DNA from 3 places in the Pseudarthrobacter sp. NCCP-2145 genome. Region 2 is predicted to be linked to each of the others. Evidence: riboswitches for the same ligand, from Rfam matches in the RefSeq annotation. Region 2 holds a riboswitch; each other region holds the start of a gene.
The links. A riboswitch is a leader RNA that binds a small molecule or an ion and turns the genes downstream of it on or off. The one in region 2 is predicted to bind cyclic di-AMP.
Positions count from the first base shown of each region.

Region 1: linked by a shared signal. The riboswitch ahead of NFU08_RS06040 (M23 family metallopeptidase) and the one ahead of NFU08_RS07055 (hypothetical protein) in region 2 are both predicted to bind cyclic di-AMP.
Region 3: linked by a shared signal. The riboswitch ahead of NFU08_RS20455 (C40 family peptidase) and the one ahead of NFU08_RS07055 (hypothetical protein) in region 2 are both predicted to bind cyclic di-AMP.

Region 1 is NZ_BRCG01000005.1:110,880-116,239, reverse strand. It holds gene NFU08_RS06055 (cytochrome c oxidase assembly protein) at 1-575, opposite strand, end outside; gene NFU08_RS06050 (helix-turn-helix transcriptional regulator) at 788-1,207, shown strand; gene NFU08_RS06045 (cytochrome c oxidase assembly protein) at 1,250-2,221, shown strand; cyclic di-AMP (ydaO/yuaA leader) riboswitch at 2,400-2,581, shown strand; gene NFU08_RS06040 (M23 family metallopeptidase) at 2,586-3,407, shown strand; gene NFU08_RS06035 (DUF305 domain-containing protein) at 3,413-4,078, shown strand; gene NFU08_RS06030 (DUF3105 domain-containing protein) at 4,108-4,743, shown strand; gene NFU08_RS06025 (SURF1 family protein) at 4,821-5,360, shown strand, end outside.
Region 2 is NZ_BRCG01000006.1:101,622-106,981, forward strand. It holds gene NFU08_RS07045 (response regulator transcription factor) at 1-497, shown strand, start outside; gene NFU08_RS07050 (cell wall metabolism sensor histidine kinase WalK) at 505-2,034, shown strand; cyclic di-AMP (ydaO/yuaA leader) riboswitch at 2,128-2,290, shown strand; gene NFU08_RS07055 (hypothetical protein) at 2,296-3,009, shown strand; gene NFU08_RS07060 (glyoxalase superfamily protein) at 3,006-3,410, opposite strand; gene upp (uracil phosphoribosyltransferase) at 3,457-4,092, opposite strand; gene NFU08_RS07070 (phosphatase PAP2 family protein) at 4,105-4,986, opposite strand; gene tadA (tRNA adenosine(34) deaminase TadA) at 5,048-5,360, shown strand, end outside.
Region 3 is NZ_BRCG01000037.1:452-5,811, reverse strand. It holds gene serC (phosphoserine transaminase) at 1-716, opposite strand, end outside; gene NFU08_RS20465 (metal-dependent transcriptional regulator) at 997-1,692, shown strand; cyclic di-AMP (ydaO/yuaA leader) riboswitch at 1,799-2,040, shown strand; gene NFU08_RS20460 (M23 family metallopeptidase) at 2,051-2,875, shown strand; cyclic di-AMP (ydaO/yuaA leader) riboswitch at 3,012-3,185, shown strand; gene NFU08_RS20455 (C40 family peptidase) at 3,256-3,951, shown strand; gene NFU08_RS20450 (NlpC/P60 family protein) at 4,111-4,890, shown strand; gene NFU08_RS20445 (HNH endonuclease) at 5,164-5,360, shown strand, end outside.

The sequences.
Region 1 (5,360 bases), on a different contig from region 2:
AGGGGCCCGGGAGAACGGGCGCCGAACACCACTGTTGCCACCACCGCTGCGATGATCACGACCGACAGCCAGGCGCTTCCACTGGGCAGTTCTGTCATATAGGCGACAAGGCCCGCGGAAAATTCGGGGCTGCCGGAGACCGGGACGCCGGCGATGTCGGCGAAGCCCAGGACCAGGACCGCCAGCGCCGAGAAGGTCCAGATGATGCTGGTGGCCGAAACCAGGACCATGATCCGGGTAAAGGCGGGGTGCTCAGCGCCTGTTGTCGGGCCCTGCTCGTCATGGCGTGTCCTTGACGCCCGGCCTGAGCTTCTCAGGGTGGGCGGGATAATGAAAGCGGCAAAGACGAGTCCGCCGATCGTTGCCGCCGCCGCGAGGTTGTGCACCGTCTGTGCCAGGCCGTATCCCCACTGGACCAGCGCCCCGGGGTCCCGGGTCTCGGCCGGAAGAGTTCCCCTGCCGTAGGCGGTCGCGGCCAGAACCACCACCAGGGCGATTGCGCAGGCGGCTGCCAGCCAGACCGGCCGGGGTGAGACAGCGGGCCTCTCCTGTGAAGTGGAGACTTTGAGCGCCACAATACGTCCTAACCTGGTCCTGGCCCCTACGGAAGGGTGGGGATGGAGCGCGAAACGAAGCACAGCGCGCGACACCAGATTATCTGTAGAGTTGTTCACACGTTAAACGTGCGTGTCAAGGCGTGCACTCCCCCGGCGCCGCGGGCCTCCTGCACTTGCCGCACGTAACCGGGGGAACTCGAAGCTTTAGCGCGTAAAGGTAGCCTAGATGGATGATGCAGATTCCCCCCCGGGTCCCCGCCGGGCCGGAGTGTTCGGTCCGGCTCGTCGACGCAGAAAAAGTCGGCGCGGTCAGATCCAGGATGCCAGGAGATTCGGACGTAACCGACTTGGCGGTGATTTTCGGGCTGCTCTCGGACCCTGGCCGGGTCAGAATCCTGATCGCCCTTCTCGAAGGAGAAATGTGCGTCTGCGACCTGGCAGCAACTACCGGGCTGAGCGAGTCCGGCGTCTCCCACGCCCTGCGCCTGCTGCGCGGGCCGCGGGTTGTTCAGGTGCGCCGCTCGGGCAGGATGGCCTACTACTCTCTGGCGGATTCGCACGTCCGCATGCTCCTCGATCTCGGCTTGACGCACGTTGGGCATACAGGCAAGGACCGGTTGCGCATGGTCGAAGGCGGCCAGGCACCCTGACAGGGGCGGGCCTGCCCGCACAGTGCGACAGCCGGTGCTGCCATGTCTGAGCCCGAGATCACCGGTCCGGTCTGGCTTCCGTCGCTGCCGCCCTCGCTTCCTGAATACCTGGCGCCGAACCTGCAGCCGGTACCGCTGATCCCTGCCCTGACGTTGCTGGCCGCGGCGCTTTACCTGGCAGGGGCGATCCGTCTGTGGCGGCAGGGCCGGGGCTGGTCCGTGGTGCGGACCTGTTCCTTCCTGGTCGGCTGCCTGGCCATCATCGTGGTCATGGGAGCCGGCATCGAAGGGTACGGACTGCGGATGTTCTCCATCTTTATGTTCCAGCAACTGACCCTGATGATGGCCGTTCCGCCGCTGCTGGTCATCGGATCACCAGGAACACTGCTGTTGCGGGCAACACCCCACGGCAGGCTGGGCCGCCGCGTCCTCCAAGCCGCGCTATGGGGCCTGCGTTCCCGATGGGGACGCGTTGCTATTCACCCGGCCTTCATGGTCCCGCTGTTCCTGCTCAGCTTTTACGGCGTGTACTTCTCCGGTCTGGCGGACCTGCTGCTGCCAAACTGGTACGGCCACGTCGGCCTGGAACTGCTGTTCCTGATCTCCGGGATCCTCTTCACCGTGCCGTTGATTTCCGCTGACCCGCTGCCGAGCCGCCAAACCCACTTCGGACGGATGATCGATATCTTCGCGGAGATGCCGTTGCACGCGTTCTTCGGGGTGGTCATCATGATGGCCACCACTCCCATGGTTAAATTCTTCGCCGCGCCGCCTGCGAGCTGGAACATCAACCCCATGACGGACCAGGGCGTAGCCGGCGGATTGGCATGGTCCTACGGGGAATTACCCGGAGTGCTTCTGCTGATGTTCATCCTGGTCCGCTGGCAGCGTGAGGAAGCCAGATCCAACGCCAGAATTGAGCGGGCCGAGCTCACCGGAGGAACCCCGGAGCTGGACGCCTACAACAGCTACCTGCAGCAGCTGGCAGACAGACCTGAACCCCGTCGCCGATAAAGGGCCCGGTCAACTTGACCCGCGGGCCTGGTCATATGAAGATATCTGCAGATGAATTTTACGAAGCGTAGAACTGCGCCTTCCTTGCTGCTGTTATCAGATTGTGATAATTAGGTTTTCTTAGGTAACGTTAGTTCAGGCTTTCCTGTATTGAGCCCTCGACGCCGCACGCTCAGCCCCGCCGGCGGTGTCAGATCCGAACATGAACGGCGGGGGCGGAGGACCCACAAACGGCAGCTTGCTGCCTTGGGGTGAAGACGCACACTGTGCCGGGCCACGAGGGCCGGCTCCACGGGGCGTCCGGGCTTTCTCCTTGGCCCGAACCCGACAGCTAACTTCGCAGGCGACCCGAAAGGATTCCGCTGTGCCCTCCTCCCTCCATGGCCGCCGCCGCGCTCTGCCCAGTGACCGCTCCCGGCGCCGCGCCGGTGCTGCCAGAACTGCGCGCCGCGCCGTCCGTCCCGTGGCCCCGTCCCCGCGCCCTGTCTGGCTTCCCGGGGCCTCCGCTTTTGCCGCCGTCGTGATGCTTGCAGCCGGCATACCCGCCGCGCATGCCGGGCTTATTGCCGCCGGCACCGTTCCCGCCGCCGAGCCGGCCGCTGTGGAGGCAGCCCCGGCCATAACAGCGCAGGAACAGGCGGTCATCACTTATCCGCGCACTGACGTCGGGACCCGTCCGGCCGAACGGCCTGAGACGCCCGCGCCTGCCGCAACAGGATCCACCGCCGGGACCCCCTCCGCAGTTCCTTCCGCTGCAGCGGCGGCACCGCCAACGGTTGTGCCCGTGGATACCACCCTGGGCGCTCCGCTGGCCAGCATGTCCATTTCCTCTCCGTTCGGGTTCCGGACGAGCCCGATCACGGGCGCGTCCGGTGAATTGCATACCGGGCTGGATCTGGTGGCTTCGTGCCAGACGGCAGTGTTCACGGCCGGCTCGGGGACCGTCGTGGAAGCTGGATGGTCCCAGAACGGCGGCGGAAACCGCATCGTTGTCGATCATGGCAATGGGATGAAAAGCACGTACAACCATCTGTCCTCAATAGAGGTCTCCGTCGGTTCTGTGGTGGCCAAGGGCCAGCGGCTCGGCGGGGCCGGAACAACCGGAAACTCCACCGGATGCCACCTGCACTTCGAAATCGTCCGCGACGGCGTGACGGTGGATCCCCAGGGCTGGCTCCGGCCGTGACCCTCATGGAACCGGGCGACCAGGCGCCGGCAACGTCACCAATGCACCGGAAGCGGCTTTGGGCTGTTTTCTTCATAGTAGTGGCCCTCACCGCGCTGGGCTTCTTCGCTTTGGGCCGGCTTTCCGCGGCGCCCGCACTCGTCCCGGACTCCGGCCCGGACGCCGGATTTGCCCGGGATATGCAGACCCATCATGCCCAGGCGGTGGAGATGGCAATGCTGATTCGGGACAAGTCCGACCACCCCGAGGTCCGGGCGGTCGCCTACGACATCGCCACCGCGCAGCAGCATCAGAACGGGCAGATGTTCGCTTGGCTGCAGGACTGGGGACTGTCCCCGGCCGGGACAGCGCCGCCGATGGCCTGGATGACGGCAGATGGTACTCATGACGGGGCCGGAGCCGCGCATGGTGCCCAGGGGTCCGGCCCTGAAGGTGCCATGGAAGGCATGGCGACCCCGGAACAGATGCAGGCGCTGCGGGAAGCTTCAGGTGCGGAGGCCGATCGTCTGTTCGTTGATTTGATGATCCGCCACCATCAAGGAGGCGTCGCCATGGCCACCGCCGGTACCCGGCTGGCGGAAACCTCAAAGGTCCGGGACTTCGCTGCCCGTATCCTCGAAGCACAGACAGCTGAAATCACGGCCCTTGAAGAACTCCGAAGCCGACTCTGATCGCCCCAAAAAAGAGAGTGAGACCGCCGATGACCGGAAAACCAAAAGCCGGTGAGGACCGCAAAGCGCTCCTGGCAGCAGTGCAGGCCAAACAGCGGGCCGCTGACAGACGGCGGGCCTGGCTGATCTACGGCACCGGCGCGGCCGTCGTCCTCGCAATCATTGCCGCGGTGACCTTTGTCCTCGTAGGGGAGGTGCAGCAGCGCGAACAGCTCAATGCAGCGGCCGCACGGCCGATCGAGGGCGAGCAGGACTATCCGGACCAATCCAGGAACCACACCAGCCAGGCAGTCAATTATCCACAGACTCCGGCCACCGGCGGGGACCATGCGCCGGTCTGGACGAACTGCGGGATCTACACGGCCCCCGTTGAACAGACCCGGGCAGTGCATTCCCTCGAACACGGGGCCGTGTGGCTCACCTACCGCCCCGACCTTGCCCCGGACGAGCTCGCCGAACTGACCGCTTTGGCCGGCAAGCAGGACTACCTCCTGCTCAGCCCGGTAGCCGAACAAGCCTCCCCGGTTGTGGCAACAGCCTGGGGAAAACAGCTTGCCGTGGACAGCGGCAGCGACGAACGTCTGGCACCGTTTATTAAGAAATACCGGCAAGGCCCGCAGGCACCTGAGCCCGGGGCCGTTTGTTCCGGCGGCGTGCAGGGCTGACCTTGCTGCCGAACAAGGACCGGACGCCCCGGGCCTACGGATTCCTGCTGTCCTGGCGGTGGCTGGGCATCCTGGGCATGGCCGTTCTGTTCGCAGCGGCCTGCATGGGGCTGGGTAACTGGCAGATGGACCGGCGGAACCAGGCGGTCACCGAAATCCGCCGCGTCCAGCAGAACTACGACAAGCCGCCCGTGCCCTACGAAGAAGCCAGCCGCTACTTTGACGACCCGGACCCGGACGCCAAGTGGACCACGGTATCTGTCAGGGGCCAGTACATCGCCAACGACCAGCGGATCGTCCGGAACCGGCCCAACTACTCGGCCGCCGGATACGAGGTTCTGGTCCCGTTCCGGCTGGTTTCCGGTGAAACGATCATCATCAACCGGGGCTGGGTTCCCATCGGGAACAATCGGCCAGGCTACCCTGATACGGTTCCTGCACCGCCCCCCGGAACTGTCGCAGCAGTGGTGCGGATCAAACCATCAGAGGCCGACGTGGACCGGAGTGCTCCCGAAGGGCAACTGGCCAGCATTGACCTGGCCTCCTATGCGCGCCAGCTCGAATACCCGGTCAAGACCGGCAGTTATGGGCTCATGGCCTCCGAATCACCCCCGCCG
Region 2 (5,360 bases):
AGGTCCTGGGCAGGATCCGCGCCTTCGCGCCCGAGGTTCCCGCCCTGTTCCTCACCGCAAAGGACGCCGTCCAGGACCGGATCGTTGGCCTCGCGGCCGGCGGGGACGACTACGTCACCAAGCCGTTCAGCATGGAGGAGGTCCTGCTTCGCCTGCACCGCCTGGTCCAGCGGTCGGGCGTGGCCGCGATGGACACCGCCGAGCTGGTGGTGGGAGACCTGGTCCTCAACGTTGACACCCGTGAGGTGACCCGCGCCGGGGAAGAGCTCCAGCTGACGGCCACCCAGTTCGAGCTGCTCCGTTACCTCATGGAAAACCCCAAACGCGTCATCAGCAAAGCGCAGATCCTGGACCGGGTCTGGAACTACGACTTCGGCGGCCAGGCCAACATCGTGGAGCTCTACATTTCCTACCTGCGCAAGAAGGTGGACGCCGTCCACCCGCCGATGATCCACACCGTGCGGGGCGCCGGGTACGTCATCAAGCCGGCGGACTAGGAAAGCGATGGCGTCAGCGCACAGTACGGAGCCGCAGCCCCCGAGCTGGCTGAAGCCCGGCACCTGGCACCTGCGGACCCGCCTTGTCCTCCTGGCCATGACCCTGCTGATCGCCATTTGCGGGGCGGTGGGCGTGGCGAGCTATGCCTCGATGGACGCGTTCCTCACCCGGCAACTCGATGACCAGCTAAGCCAGGCCGCAGACCGTTCCAACGATCCCGGCCGCCCTCCCTCGGGCGGCTTCAACGGCAGGGATCCCCTGGACGCCCGCGGCCAAAGCGTCGGAACCCTCAACGCCCGGATCCTCAACGGCCAGGTCAACAGCGGCGGTTTCCTCACCTCGAATACCACGCGCTCCCCCTTGTCCACGGAGGACAAACAGGTCCTGCTGGCCCTGCCCGCCAACATGCAGCCGGTGGACAGGACACTGTCCACCGGCGATTACCGGCTGCTGGCCATCCAGACCAGCTTTGGTGACGTCCTGGTGACAGGACTTCCCCTGGCCGCCAAGGAAAGCACGCTCGCGTCCCTGGTGTGGACGTTCGTTTTTGTCTCCCTGGGCGGACTTCTCCTGATCGGCCTGGTGGGAACGGTCCTGATCCGCCGCACCATGAAGCCCCTGGAGCAGCTTTCCGAAGTTGCCACCCGCGTTTCACAGCTGCCGCTGGATGCCGGCGAGGTGGCGCTGGCGGTGCGCGTGCCGCCGTCGAACTCCAATCCCGCAACGGAGGTGGGCAGCGTGGGCCACGCGCTGAACCTGATGCTGGACAACGTGGCCAACGCGCTGCAGGCGCGGCAGAAGAGCGAAACCAAGGTCCGGCAGTTCGTGGCGGACGCTTCCCATGAGCTGCGCACGCCGCTGACGGCCATCCGCGGCTATACGGAACTGATGCGGATGACGGAACACTTCACTCCTGACGGGGAAAAGTCGCTGGCCAGGGTGCAAAGCCAGTCCCAGCGGATGACGGCACTGGTGGAGGACCTGCTGCTGCTGGCGCGGCTTGATGAGGGACAGCCTTTGAAGCTCAGCGAGGTGGACCTGAACCAGCTGGTGGTGGAAGGCGTCAGCGACGAAAAGGTCATGGCGCCCGGGCACACCTGGCGGCTGGAGCTCCCCCACGAGCCCGTTGTGGTGAACGGGGATCCGTCCCAGCTGCGGCAGGTGCTGATGAACCTGCTGTCCAACGCGCGCAAGCACACGCCGCCGGGGACCACCGTGGTCACCGGGGTGGGGAAGACGCCGGAGGGTGCCGCGGTGGTAACGGTAACGGACGACGGCGGGGGCATTCCGCCGGAGTTCGTGGACCAGGTCTTCGCACGGTTCGCCCGCGCAGACGCGGCCCGGACAGGCAAGAGCGGCGGGCCTGGCGCATCCGGCACGGAAGGAACCAGCGGCCTGGGGCTTTCCATCGTGGAGTCCATTGTTGAGGCGCACGGGGGCAAGGTCACGGTGACATCACAGCCCGGCCGCACCCGGTTCGTGCTCCAGCTCCCACTGCCGCAAGTTCAGGCGCAAGACGGCGCGCCGCTAGCGTGATCCCTGTTACCAAAATGTGACTTAAGCGCTACACTCCTGTACCGTCGATTGGGTGCGGTTCCCGTTCGGGCCGCATATCCGGATGACGCCAAGCTCTGCCGCTTCCCGGATTCCGCTTGAGCATAGGCAGAGGCGGGGGACCCAACAGTCCCGGGCATTCAACTGCCCTTGGGGTTAAGCCAGCACGTGATTCTTCCGTGTGGCCGGATGCCCTCATCCGAACCCGACAGCTAACTCCGCAGGTGTGAGAGGCGATCCATCATGTCTAAGTTCCTTAGTAAAGCACGCCCGAAACCAGGCCCTGAAGCCCGCGCCCCGCGCACGTCAGGCAAAACCCCGTCCTTCGGCCAGCGCGCTGCCATCCTCGCAGCGTCCGGCGCCCTCCTTGTAGGCGTTGGAGCCGCGGGCCAGGCTACCGACACCGCAGTGCAGGTGGCAGCCACGCAGACTCAGGCGGCTGAGGCACAGTCGAAACTGAGCATCGAAAAGAGCGAAATCCAGGCGAACCCGGCTCCCGCTCCTGCAGCTGAGCCGATCAACGTGGTACCGCAGGCAGCCGAACCGGCCCCTGCTCCCGCCCCCGAGCCCGCACCCGCGCCGGCCCCGGCGCCTGAACCCGCACCGGCACCGGCGCCCGCTCCGGAGCCTGCGCCCGTCGTCGCGGTCAACGACCCCGCAGGGGCACAGGCTTACGCTGCCGGCCAGCTGGCCTCCTACGGCTGGGCCGCCGACCAGATGCAGTGCCTGCAGACCCTGTGGACCAAGGAATCAGACTGGACCACCACGGCCACCAACCCGAGCAGCGGCGCTTACGGCATTGTGCAGTCCCTGCCTGCCGAGAAGATGGCCAGCGCGGGCGCCGACTACCTCACCAATTACCGTACGCAGATCAACTGGGGCCTGAACTACATCCAGGAGCGCTACCAGTCCCCGTGTGGAGCCCTGAACTTCCACTACGCCAACAACTGGTACTAAACCGAAGCAGCGTGCCCCTCGCGGTCCAGTGCGTCCCGGCCCGGGATGTACTGGACTGCCCACCGGTTCCCGTCAGGATCGGCGAAGTACACAAAATGGCCCCAGTCCTGCACGTCCACATCGCTGACCTCCACCCCGTTGGCCTTCAGCTGAGCGTGGGCGGCCTGGATGTCATTGACCACGAGCTGCAGGTTTGACCCTGTGCCTGGAGGCGCGTCCGTGAGCCCTTCCCCAATGCAGATGGAGCAGGCAGACCCTGGCGGGGTCAGCTGCACGAACCTGATGGAGTCGCTGGGCCGCTCGTCGAAATCGGCGTTGAAGCCCACTTTGTTGACGTAGAAGTCTTTGGCGCGGTCCACATCGGACACGGGCACAAAAACGAGTTCCAGTTTCCAGTCCATGCGCACAGGCTAAGCCTTGTGTTGGGAAGCGGGAAAGGCTTGAGTCCTAGCCTGCGATGCCGTACAGGCGGTCGCCTGCGTCGCCCAGGCCCGGAACGATGTAGGACTTTTCGTTGAGCTTCTCGTCGATGGACGCCAGGACAATGGTGACGTTTGCACCGGAGAGTTCTTCCTCCAGCTTGGCCAGGCCCTCCGGCGCGGCGAGCAGGCAGATGCACGTGACATCCGAGGCGCCGCGCTTGAACAGGAACTTGATGGCTTCGCGCAGTGTTCCGCCGGTGGCAAGCATGGGATCCAGCACGAAGATCTGCCGGTCGGTGAGATCCTCGGGGAGGCGCTCGGCGTAGGTGATGATGTCCAGGGTTTCCTCGTCACGGGCCATGCCCAGGAAGCCCACTTCAGCGGTTGGGACCAACTTGGTCATGCCCTCCAGCATGCCCAGGCCTGCCCGAAGGATGGGAACCACCAGCGGGGTGGGCTTGGTGAACGCGGTGCCCACGGTCGTGCTGACGGGGGTTTCGATGGTGACGGGCTCGGTGCGGACTTCTCGCGTGGCCTCATAGGCAAGGAGGGTCACCAGTTCCTCCGTCAGCTGCCGGAAAACCGGGGACGGAGTGTTCTTGTCCCGCAGGACGGTGAGCTTATGGGCGACCAGCGGGTGGTCCACAACGAGAGTGCGCATGGGTCAAAACTATCACCCGGCCGCCGGGCCGCTCGCCTGCCGTCCGCCGCCCGTGCCCGACTGGGAAGCGCCGTCGTCGACCCTTGGCGGGGCACCGCCGCCGTTCGCCGTCGGGGCGGTACCGGTGGTGCTTTCCGCGTCTCCGGAGTGGTCCTCGCGCAGGACCGGATGTTCGAAGGTGGGTGCCGGGCCCGCGTGTTCGCGCCGCCGCATCACATGGAACAGCCTGTGGGCCAGGATCACGATGCCCACCCACGCCAGCCCCAGGAACCAGCCCGCCATCACGTCCGTCATCCAGTGGTGCCCCAGGAAGACCCGGCTCAGGCCCATGGCGATAATGAAGATCGTCCCCACGGTGATGGCCGCAATCCTGGCCCAGAGCACCTGGAACTGCAGGCACATGAGGTAGATCAGGACCCCGATCACCACGGTGGTGTTCAGGGTGTGGCCGCTGGGAAACGACGGCGAGGTCTCGAAGGGCGGGACGGCCTCGGAGTGGTCAGGACGGGTCCTGCCGACAAGCCGCTTGCCCAGGGTGGTGGCCAGGGTGGAGACCAGGGCTGCCCCGCCCACCAGGACAATGGGCCGCCATGTCCTGCTCAGGAAGGTCAGCCAGGCTGTGAGGATGCTCGCCAGGATGGGCATGCCGATCCCGCCGCCGACGTTGGTGAATCCTGTGGCGAAGGCGTCCATCTCCGGGTTCCGCAAGGACTGTGAGTATTCCAGCGCAGGAATATCAAGGCTGGCCAGGCCTTCCTCGTCCACGACATCCGAGTAGACCTCGGCACCCAGGAGTGCCATGGCGATCACCAGCGTCCCGCCGATGATCATGGTCAGCCACAAGGCGGCGTACGGCTTGATCCACTTGTCCACGCGGTCTCGGACTGTGCTCACTGTGCCTCCCGGCGGATGTGCGTCACGGGCTCTGGGTATCCTTCGAAACTATCATTGAGCCATGGTCTCCGCAGATAAGAAACACCACGCGTGGATGGGCCTTGCCCTCGCCGAGGCCCGGCGCGCCCTCGATACCGAGGACGTGCCCATCGGAGCGGTGGTGATTGGGCCCGACGGCTCCGTGCTGGGTTCCGGGCGGAACCAGCGGGAGGAGCTGGGCGACCCCACCGCGCACGCCGAGGTGGTTGCCATCCGCGAGGCGGCGGAACGGCTGCGCCAGGTTTCCCTGCTCGACGGCGGCAGCGGAGACGGCTGGCGGCTCGCCGACTGCACGCTGGTGGTGACCCTTGAACCCTGTGCCATGTGCGCCGGCG
Region 3 (5,360 bases), on a different contig from region 2:
ATTGCGGTCTGCAGGTCGAGGAAATCGGGGATCCAGCGGCCGGTGGCCTTGATGCGGGCCGCGCGGTCAAGCGCGGCGGGGGAGAACAGGCCAAGCCAGAGTCCACCGTCGGAGGCAAAGTTTTTCTGCGGGGCGAAGTAGTAGACGTCGCTCTCCGCCACGTCCACGTCCAGGCCGCCGGCTGCTGACGTCGCGTCAACCAGCACCAGTGCGCCCTCGTCCGCACCTGCCACGCGCTTCACGGGGGCGGAGACGCCCGTGGAGGTCTCGTTCTGGGGCCAGGCGTAGGTATCAACGCCCGCTTCGGCCTGGGCGGCCGGGCGGGTACCTGGTTCGGACTTGATGATGGAGGAGGCGTCCAGGAAGGGCGCCTTGTTGGTGGCGGCCGCGAATTTGGACCCGAACTCACCGAAGGAGAGGTGCTGGGCCTTCTTCTCCACCAGGCCGAAGCTGGCGATGTCCCAGAACGCAGTGGAACCGCCGACGCCAAGAACCACCTCATAGCCCTCGGGTGCCCGGAAGAACTGGCTGAGGCCCTCGCGCACCGACCCCACCAGGTTCTTCACCGGAGCCTGCCGGTGCGAGGTTCCCAGGATGGTTTTCGACGCAGCGGACAGCGCATCGATCTGCTCCTGCCGGACCTTTGACGGGCCGGCGCCGAACCGTCCGTCCTTGGGCAGGAGGTCGGCGGGAATAGTGATGCTGTTTTCGCTCACAGGTGCTCCAATTTCGGCGTGGACGCGGCTAGGGTCCGGACGGGTGGTTGCTTGGCGGACAGTCGGCTGTGACTGCAACTCCGGCCCTCCTCATTCTGCCTGAACCGGCGTTGGTGCGGGAACCGGCACCGTCATAGTCCAGACATTGAGACGGCCTGTTGTGACGGCCGCCAACTATTCGGACAAAGTCAAAATAGGCTAAGCTTTCCAACGGACTACGTCGCGCGGAAGGCGATACGGTGGGACAACGCAAGGTACTGCGCTCGAGGAGCTGAGCTGGATGACGGATCTGATCGACACTACGGAGATGTACCTTCGGACCATCTTGGAGCTTGAGGAAGAGAACATCGTGGCCCTCCGCGCCCGGATCGCCGAGCGCCTGCGGCACTCAGGCCCCACGGTTTCCCAGACCATAGGCAGGATGGAGCGGGACGGCTTGGTGGTTGTCTCGGGCGACCGGCACCTCGAACTCACCGAAGTGGGCCGGAAGCGCGCTACCGAGGTGATGCGGAAGCACCGGCTGGCGGAGCGGCTTCTGGCAGACGTGATCGGCCTGGACTGGGCCTACGTCCATGACGAGGCCTGCCGCTGGGAGCATGTCATGAGCGAACGCGTGGAGCGGCGCATCTACGAGCTGCTTGACCACCCCACGGAGTCCCCGTACGGCAATCCCATCCCCGGCCTGGCGGCCCTCGGCGGCCAGGCATCGCAAGGATTCGCGGACGGGGCCGTCAGCCTGCTGGAGGCAATGAAGTCCTATGGCCCGGCGTCGGAGGTAACCGTAAGCCGCCTGGCTGAGCCGATCCAGGTGGAGCCGGAACTGCTGGTCCAGCTCGACGAGGGCGGCATCCGTCCCGGGGCTGCGGTCTCGCTGGAGCGGGTGGGAGACTACATTTCGGTCCGCGTGCCCGGCATAGAGGGCGCCCTGGAGTTGCCGCCCGAAGTCGCAGCCCACGTCTTCGTTGCCGTCCGGTAAACCCGCGTACTACCCCGGCCGGGACGGATTAGCCAAAGATAACGGAATTGTTACTTTGGGACTTCTGGCCCTATAGTTAAACCCAAGCGTAGATACTAAAGCGTTACCTGATCCGGAGCCGAGCTCTGCCAGCGGATCAGGTGCACGAGTCATTACTGGCAGAGGCGGGGGAACCACAACCGGCAGACGGGGGACTGCCTTGGGGTGAAGTCCGTCAGCAGCAAGCCTCTTCCAGCGTTGGATCCTTCCAGGGATACCTCTGTGCCGAGCTTGCCCAGGCGGACCGGGTCTGTGAACTCTCTGACCCGAATCCGACAGCTAACTTCGCAGGCTTTCCAGAGAGGAACCCTTCTTGTCCATGCAGACCCCCAAGGGGCGCCGCCGCGCGGCCGCCCCCGTTCCAACGCCGCGCGTTGTCGAGGTCATCACCACGGAACGCCCCCGCGATCCGCACCGTGATGCACGCCGCCGTCGAGGTCCCTTCCGGCAGATCACAGAATTTGCCTCCGCCAGCGGTATTGGCCAGAAAGCCGGAATCGCGCTGGCTGCCACCGGCCTGGTGCTGACCGTGACCGTTCCGGCAACCAGCCCCGTCATGGCCACCGACAATGCAGGCAGCGTCACCCCCGTGGCAGCCTCGGCTGTTACCCCGCAGCCACAGGTATCCGCCGAGGCCGGCGCGCAGATCGACTTCAGCCGCTCTGCCGTGGTGACCCAGGCGGATCCCGACGGCAAGCTGAAGCAGCTGCTCAGCGCGCAGTCCGCCGGTTCCGTGTCCCGCGCAGCCTCGGCCGGAAGCCTCGGAGCCCCGTTGGCCGCGCTGTCCACTGCCTCCCCGTTCGGCTACCGGGTCAGCCCGATCACCGGCGGCTCCGGTGACTTCCATCGCGGCCAGGACTACGTGGCCCAGTGCGGCACCTCGGTCCTGGCAGCCGCAGCCGGCACCGTGACGTTCGTCGGGTGGCACCAGTACGGCGGTGGAAACCGCGTTGTCGTGGACCACGGCAACGGCCTGGAGACCACATACAACCACCTCTCGTCCTTCAGTGTCACCGAGGGCCAGACGGTCTCCCGGGGCGATGTCCTGGCGCTCAGCGGCACCACGGGTGCTTCAACAGGCTGCCACCTCCACTTCGAGGTCCAGGTCAACGGCGAAGTCGTCGATCCCACGGGCTGGCTGTAGTCAAATGAGGGACGGCTATCGAATCATCATGACCCGCCGTGACCTGAATGTGACATTCAACGAAAACTGCTGTACCGTCTAACTCGCGTCAACTTTTCCGAAGTTGACGCTCTTGTGCGGATTGCCTAGCTCTGCCACCGCTCAAGGTCCGTTCGCATTTCATCGTCTGGCAGGGGCGGGGGAACCAATTTTGGTCTTTGCTTCAGCGAAGGCCTTGGGGTTAAGTCGCAAAGCTTCCTTGGAAGCGGAGTGGCCGGGTGACTCCCATCCGAATCCGACAGCTCACCTCGCAGGCATTGGGAGAGGCTACCTTCGTGTCTTCACGCCATCATTCTGCGCGCCACCGTGCGCAAACGGTTCGTACCAACCCCTTGGACACCGTGTCCAAGGCTGTTAGTGCCAATGCCGGGACAGTAGGTCGCCAGGCTGCCGTTATCGCAGCCGCTTCCGGTCTCATCCTCAGCATGGGCCTGCCTGCCAGCGCCGCGGACACTACCGCTGGCGTTTCCGCTTCCACCGAGTCCGGGTCTGCCCAGTCCGCCCTCGCGGTGACTGCAGCACCCACCGCCACCGTCTCCTTCGAGCGTCCCGTGGTGAAGACCACCGCCGCTCCGAAGCCGGCACCTGTGCGGGTACAGTCGACCGATTCCGAGAGCCGGACTGCTGCCGGAACTCGGACGGCCTCCACCGCATCAGCTCCCGAAGCTGAAGCTGAGAAGCTTGCCGAAACGGTTTCCTCGGCCTCCACCTCCGGCATTGCCGCACTTGCGTACACTGGCATCGGCCGTCCCTACGTCTGGGGTGGCACCACCCCCAACGGCTGGGACTGCTCCGGCTTCACGCAGTGGGTGTACGCCCAGGCCGGCATCAGCATCCCGCGCGTCAACGCCTGGACGGCAATGACGCCCACCTCCACCCCGCAGCCGGGTGACCTGGTCATGCAGAACGGTGGCGCGCACGTAGGCATCTACGTCGGCAACGGCATGATGATCAGCGCTCTCAACCCGTCCCAGGGCACGCTGCTTCACTCGGTGGCCGCCACCGGAAGCTCCGCCTTCTTCACCATTAACAAATAGTTCTTGGGCCTTCGGGCCCAAGAACTATTTCTTTGCTCCATCACGCGTTCCGCAAACACCACATCCCCGTTCGGGGCGTGCCGGCGTACCCCCAAGATGCCGGCACGCCCAAACCCCTTGGTGCCCACAACGGCCTGAGGAAAACGAAAGAGAGAACTGATGACTACTCGTGCCACCGCACGGCATCGCGCCGAAGTCACCAAGACCAACTCAATCGCAGTAATCGCCAAGGCTGTCGGCGGCAACGCCGGTGGCATGGGCCGCCAGGCAGCGGTTATTGCTGCCGCTTCCGGCCTGGTGCTGACCAGCGGCATCGCCGCAAACGCGGCAGACTCCAGCGTCCAGCGCGACTCCGCTCCGGCGTCCACCCTGGAAGTTGAGTCCTCCGTCGAGGCGCCGATCTCCGCCGCTTCCACCATCGCCATCACCTTCGAAAAGCCGGCCGTCACCACCACGCCTGCGCCTGTTGTCGAAGAAGAGCCCGCTCCTGTTGAGGTCGAGGAAGCCGAGCCGGCGGCCCCCGCCGTCGTCCAGCCTGCTGCAGCCCCCAAGGTGACCGCCAAGGTGACCACCGCCTCTGCACCCGCTGCAGCTCCTGCCGCTTCCGCCAGCGGCAAGGGCGCAGCCATCCTCTCCGCTGCATACGCCCAGCTGGGCGTCACCCAGGACTGCACCATGCTGGTGACCAACTCCCTGGCCGCAGTGGGCATCAACTTCCACGACTGGCCTGCAGGGTACCTCTCCCTGGGCCGCACCGTAAGCGCCGCGGAAGCCCAGCCGGGCGACCTTATCTACTACGCCGACGGTGGCGCGGGCATGGCCCACATCGCTGTCTATGCCGGCAATGGCCAGGCGGTCCACGGTGGATACAACGGAAACCAGACGGTGGTATTCAGCGCCAACGTTGGCTCCGGCCCCGTTTTCATCCGCGTGAACTAACGAGCCTCACATTCGCCGTCCCCTATGGACGGCACGAAGAACCCCTGCCCCGCGGCAGGGGTTCTTCCCTTTAAGGATGACGCCGGCGGAGTGCAGCCCGCAGACGCACGGGTAAAGCCTGCCAAGGGACCCGACACGGCAGTTTTGGAAAACAGCGATTAGCTGATAGTGCGCTTCTATGTTTACTCTTGTGGTGTCGATCCATAGCCCGGACATGCCGAGGGCAGCCGGCCCTCGTGCCCCTGACGGGTGCGGCCGTGAAGAGGTACGTGCATGCGCACTCTCGTTCTGAATGCTGGATATGAACCGCTGGCGGTCATCACGTTCCGCCGGGCGCTGGTGCTTGTGCTCACAGGCAAAGCCAGTGTGGTTGCCGAGGGTGACGATCCCGTGGTGGGACCCCAGGAGATATTGGGGCGGCCGTCCGTTATCCTCCTCAACCGCTATATCCGTCCCAGATACAACCAGGC